DNA from 2 places in the Pseudoalteromonas sp. MMG006 genome. Region 1 is predicted to be linked to the other one. Evidence: predicted binding sites of a transcription regulator. Region 1 holds the regulator's gene; the other holds the start of a gene.
What was found. The regulator FliA, encoded in region 1, starts transcription of late flagellar genes. The targets are predictions, from matches to a motif close to CTAAAGNTNNNNNNNNNNNNGCCGATA.
Positions count from the first base shown of each region.

Region 2: the regulator FliA is predicted to act here: its motif matches at 1,212-1,238, upstream of J8L73_RS10495 (DUF4402 domain-containing protein).

Region 1 covers NZ_JAGJEJ010000001.1:318,529-321,638, reverse strand. Annotated here, with positions in the region: gene J8L73_RS01480 (chemotaxis protein CheA) at 1-332, opposite strand, end outside; gene J8L73_RS01475 (protein phosphatase CheZ) at 348-1,112, opposite strand; gene cheY (chemotaxis response regulator CheY) at 1,130-1,513, opposite strand; gene J8L73_RS01465 (RNA polymerase sigma factor FliA) at 1,554-2,264, opposite strand; gene J8L73_RS01460 (MinD/ParA family protein) at 2,291-3,110, opposite strand, start outside.
Region 2 covers NZ_JAGJEJ010000009.1:29,498-32,607, forward strand. Annotated here, with positions in the region: gene J8L73_RS10485 (fimbria/pilus periplasmic chaperone) at 1-62, opposite strand, end outside; gene J8L73_RS10490 (DUF4402 domain-containing protein) at 84-533, opposite strand; gene J8L73_RS10495 (DUF4402 domain-containing protein) at 571-1,161, opposite strand; gene J8L73_RS10500 (SPOR domain-containing protein) at 1,291-1,884, opposite strand; gene J8L73_RS10505 (SPOR domain-containing protein) at 1,945-2,619, opposite strand; gene galU (UTP--glucose-1-phosphate uridylyltransferase GalU) at 2,966-3,110, opposite strand, start outside.

The DNA of each region.
Region 1 (3,110 bases):
TTGTCTCTATTTTGAATCGTTGCAAACATTTCATTAATGGTATCAAGTGCTTGTAATATAACATCCATCAACTCGGAGTTAACAGTTCGCACTCCCTGACGCAGTAAATCAAATACATTTTCTGCACCATGACACGCATCAACGAGCTCTGTCATTGCTAAAAAGCCTGCACCACCTTTTACGGTATGAAAACCTCTAAATATAGCATTTAGTAGCTCGGTGTCTTCTGGGTTATTTTCCAGCTCAACTAACTGTTCAGATAAAAGCTCTAGGATTTCTCCAGCCTCTACCAAAAAGTCTTGTAAAATATCTTCATCGACTTCAAAGCTCATGCAGTTACTCTCCTCTTAGAAGCCCAAACTTGATAAAAGATCATCGACTTCATCTTGATCAGATACAACATCATTACGCGAATCTTTATCAATAATTGGGCCTTCCGGACCTGCTAAAGTTTGTGCGGTAACTGGTTCTTCTGTTTTTTGTTCTATTGTTTCAGCCGGGCTGTCATCTTGCGCTGCAAAAGCAGTTAAAAGATGCAGTAAGCTCTCTTCTACTTCTCTAACTAATTCAATAACTCGACGAATTACTTGCCCAGTTAGATCTTGATAGTCTTGAGCCATTAATACGTTGGTCATTAAGCTCTGTAACTCATCGGTTTTATGATGAGAGTTATTCATAAACTTATCGATGCTATGGCATAGCGTCTTAAATTCGCCCAACTCTATTTCGCGACTCATTAAGCGATCCCAAGTCGGTTTGATATGAGATATTTCGTCTGCTAATTGCTGAGCAATAGGCAAGCTTGCCTCAACAGCATCCATCGTTTTATTCGCGGCATTTTCTGTCATTTCCATAACATAATTTAGCCGCTTTTTAGCATCAGGGATAGCATCAGTAGTTAAGTCAGTTAAACGAGTATCAAGCTCAAAGCTTTTAAGCGCTTCGTGCAATTGACGGGTTAACTTTCCAACTTCAGCAAATAATTCAGATTGCTCTTGTGAAGCAGTTTCTAAGATCAGCTGATTGGCTTTCTCTTGCTCACCGTTTTCTAAAAAAACAACGAGTTGCCGAGCTTGTTCTAAAGTTATTTGAGGCGCAGCAGGTGCTGGCATAAACCTCTCCCCTATCGTTAACCTAAACGTTCAAATACTTTTTCTAATTTTGTTTTTAGTGTTCCAGCCGTAAAAGGCTTCACTATATAACCATTAACGCCTGCTTGAGCTGCAGCAATTATTTGTTCTTTTTTCGCTTCAGCTGTCACCATTAGTACAGGGATATGTTTTAACTTATCATCCGCACGAATCGCTCTTAATAGGTCAATACCTTGCATACCAGGCATATTCCAATCTGTAACTACGAAATCAAAGACTTGATTTTGTAGCATAGGCAAAGCCGTAGAGCCGTCATCAGCCTCTTGAACGTTAGTGAAGCCTAAATCACGTAACAGATTTTTTATAATACGTCTCATCGTTGAGAAATCATCAACAACAAGAATTTTCATGTTTTTATCCAAAACATCCTCCAGTGAGGTTTTAACCTTAGTTTACTTACTACTAATTTATCCAGTCATTGATTTTAGCTTTAAGCTTAATCATGGCCTGACCATGTATTTGACTTACACGCGATTCACTTACATCGAGTATATGCCCTATTTCTTTTAAATTCATTTCATCGTTATAGTACAAAGAAAGCACCATTGCATCACGCTCTGGTAAAGACTTTATAGCACTTAATAAAGATGCATTAAACCGTTCATTTTTAACATTATTAAAAGGTTTGTCTAGCGATAAATCTTGCCCTGTAGGAGCAATTACATCTTCGTCAACACCAAGGTCTTCAATACCTAAAACTTTACTTGCGTTAACATCGTTTAAAATATGATGGTACTCATTTAACGAAATTTCAAGTTTTTCAGCAACTTCTATATCTGTTGGTTCACGGTTTAAGCTGTTTTCAAGTTCTGTGATAGCCTCAGCTACTTGCCTGCTTTTACGGTGTACTGAGCGAGGAGCCCAATCCCCTCTGCGCATTTCATCGAGCATAGCTCCGCGTATTCGTATTCCTGCGAAGGTTTCAAAACTAGCTCCTTTGGCTGCATCAAAGTTTTTTGAAGCTTCAATTAAACCTATCATTCCTGATTGAATTAAGTCATCAAGTTGAACACTTGGTGGTAATCGAGCAATTAGATGACATGCCACTTTTTTTACAAGCGATGCATGCTTTTCAACAATCACATTTAAGTTTTGTGTTGTTTGATATCCCATAGCTCTATTCACCAATGTTGTCATAATTAGCCGTTTACTAGTTTTTCAATGAAAAACTCTAAGTGCCCAGATGGTTGGTTTGGTATTGGCCATTTTACTGCTTTTGTTGCCAACGTTTTAAATGCAAGGGCTGCTGGCGAATTCGGGAAAAGCTCTACAATTACTTTTTGACGACGCGTCGATTTACGCATATTTTCATCATATGGAACAGTTGCAACCAATTCCATTGATATATCTAAAAAACGATCTGTAACTTTAGATAATTTTGCAAATAACTCCTGGCCTTCTCGCATACTGCGGACCATATTTGCAACAATTTTAAATTTATAAACACCATGCTCACGGCTTAAAACTTTAATTAATGCGTATGCGTCCGTTATTGATGTTGGTTCATCACAAACTACAACCATGACATCTTGGGCCGCACGAGAAAAGCTTAGTACCATGTCAGAGATACCGGCGGCAGTATCTACAATTAAAATATCAAACTCAGTGTTAAGTTCACTGAAAGCACGTATTAAGCCAGCATGTTCTGATGGTGATAGTTCAACCATGCTTTGCGAGCCCGACGTAGCGGGTACAATTTTTATGCCAGCTGGCCCTTCAACTAAAATCTCATCCAGCTCACATTCACCAGATAAAACATGTGACAAATTACGCTCAACGCGCAAACCAAGCATCACATCACAATTTGCTAAGCCTAAATCTGCATCAAGTACTAAGACTCGATTACCTTGCTGCCCTAATGCAATAGCAGTATTCAGAGAAACATTTGTCTTCCCTACTCCACCTTTGCCACCAGTTACAGCGATAACTTTTACGCCGTTGTTATTGTTTTGACTCATT
Region 2 (3,110 bases), on a different contig from region 1:
TAAGAATGGAAGCTAGTTAAAATAAAGCTTACTAAGATAAAAAAGATTTTTATTATTGTCATTTAATCAACATCTCTAGTTGTCTAATAATTTAACGTCACTTCAATTGTAGTATCAAAGATGCCATCTTTATAAGTATTTCCGTCACCGGAGGTACTTAATTGCCCCCCCACTCTCAATAACGCAGTCCCTGTGGTATCGGTTGTAATGGTCGCATTGTATATGAGCTGATTTAAAATCAGTGATGCACCACCGAAAATGTTATTTAAAGGTTGGTCGTTTATAAAATCACTCACATTTACTTGAATACGCGCAGGATACCCTTCGAGCAACAATTCGGCGGCATGGCCTTTTTCAAGTAAATATATGCTGTTAGTTAAGGTGTTTGTATTACTAGGTAACAAAGTTATAGAGCTAACACTTTGATTATCACTAATAACAATTTTACCAAAATTCAATTGCTCAAGCGCTGTAACTTGGGCGTATAAATCCGTAGTTAAGAAAGCTGCTAGTATGAATAAAATTAATTTCATAAAGTAGCCTACTTTATAATAAAGCAGGCTTTGCCCATTAGTAATTTAATTCTAATGTAAACGTGCCACTGTATGATCCATCGATATAATCACTAGTTGCAGCAACCGCTGTTGTGGTTAATGTTGCACCAACATTAAATGTCGCTTCGCCATTTGAATCAACCTGAATGGTCGTTGTAGCTACACTATTAGCCGCCGCACCAGTTAACACATAATACGTTGGAGTACCCAAAGTAAATGCTGCAGTACCCGCAGGTGCTGCATCAGGTGAAATTGCAGTTTCAGTCGGATCTGTAATGGTCAATGTACCAAATGGAGACACCCCAGAAACAGAGAATGAGGCTGGTGTACCTGCTACTAAAATTGCGATTTCAGCCGCTGTTGCATCAGTTGAAGTAGTAATAGCAGATGTAGCAGGGTTTGCCGCTAATTCTAGTGAAGCAGTTTGTGCGCCGCTTAAATCAGCTGAGGCACGAATTGTTCCAAAATCTAGAGCTGCATCATTAGTCAATGTAAATGCATTTTGAACTGTCACACCTGCTTGAAATGAAGTTGTTTCAGCAACAGCACCAAAAGAAAGTGTAGCTATAGATACTACCAAAGCTGCTTTAGTAAAAAAGTTGTTCATAATTTATCCCTTAAATATATTTAATTAACCCTTAGTCAGGTTACATTAAGTATCGGCCGAGTCCATGAAATATTTAGAAAAAATACATTTTTTATTAAATACTCTGAGCCAGTAAACTATTTTTGTAATTTAACCTTCTTTAAAAGTGGTCAATCTACACTTGTTACCTAGTTTGGAAAAAAACATGCACAGCTGCACTGCTTGCTTTTGAGTCTCAACGGGCCCTGCTACCAGATTATAAAGCGTAACTGAATTTTTAGTTTGTGCATTTATTTGATAGTGCAAAATTGTACTTAATTGCGGGTATTGCTCTTGTAAACGCTGTATTTGTGCTTCAGCCCTTTTCGCACTCATATACCTAGCAATTTGAATCGTGTAGCTTATTTTTTTCGAATCAATAATGCTTTTGCTTTCTGTGGATTCTGCTGATAATGAAGCCTTGTTTTCACTTCCGTACTTTATCTGCTTAACATCACCTTTAAGTGGATCGGGTACTGCATCAATATCGGTTTGTGCAGAAAGAGCCTGAATCAATAATAGCAAATCCTCTTCCATGTCGCTTAAACTAGCTATTTTTTCTTTACTGTTATCCCATTGCTCTAAATAAGGTTTTATATCTTCTACAAGCACAAACTTTTCATTAGGCGACGAAACCGGTGCTTGCTGGTTACTACAAGCAGCTAACATCAATAACAAAAGTAATATTCCGAATCTAGGTTTCAATTTTAGACATCCATAAAAAACAACTTTAATTTCAAAGCAATAATTAAGCCAAATATTCAACTATAGTTTTATAGGCTTATCTGTGTAGTTACTTACGATGCAATCGAGCTTATACAGTTTAAATACATCACAGTCGGCTTTTGCATTTTTAAAGTTTTGGTAAGAGCCTAACTTTAGCCTGTAAAATATTTTATTATTTATTTTTGCGGTTTCAACATTTGTCAGTATTTTGTCTCTAAATAATGGGGCTGCTTTAGTATTTAGCTCTTTCCATGCTTTTACTACACCGTTTTGCGAGCCAACAGACGCAACCTGTAATGCAAATACATGTTTAGGCGCGCGTAATGTAACGACTTGCTTTTTATTACTGTAATTTTGCTTAACCTGTCGCAGACGGGATTGCGTAATACGTGGAGAGCGGGCTGTTTTAATGCTATAGCCTTGGTTAGACTGAGCTATCGCTTTACTATTTATAATGACTATATGGTTTACTAGGTAGGTTATTTCTTTTTCTAATTTTAAGATGCGCTCAATACCTGCTCGAGCTTGTTGCCATTGCATGGCGGCATCTTTTAGTTGAGCAAACTCAAGGGCTGTTATAGATACGTAGTCTGGCGCGTTAGTTTGCGATACGTTGCTTGTCTCTATTTTGGGCGCAACACTACATGCTGTTCCAAATAAAAGCATTAGCAAGCTAAGTATTAGCCCAATGTTATTTTTTTTACGTATAAGCATGTATTTGTTGTCCTGAAAGTAGTGCCTTTACACTTACATTTCAGTTAAACATTCTCACAAGAAAGCGTTTAACTTTATTAGCTTTAAGCTATTAACTTAGCTCTTAGTATGCTTTTTCATGTTTCATAAAAACACAATGTTGCATATTCCTCCTTCCTTGAGAGCATTATTTAATACAAAATTAATGCCAATTAACTTAAAATTTACAACATGAATTACAATATGTCTGTAATGTCCCTAAAACATTTCTGATTTTGAACTTTCTTATTAATGTGTATTTATTTTAATGAATAAATAGATAAAAGGCGCCAAATAGGCGCCTTAAGGTATTAAATAAAATAACTAATTAAATTAGTGTTTTAATAAATGATTTGAGTTCACCGGCAAATTCATCGCGGCGTAGTGCAAATTCAATCGTTGCTTTTAAGTAACCTATTTTACTACCACAATCGTGACTACGGCCTTTAATTGCATAAGCATCAACTTTTTCA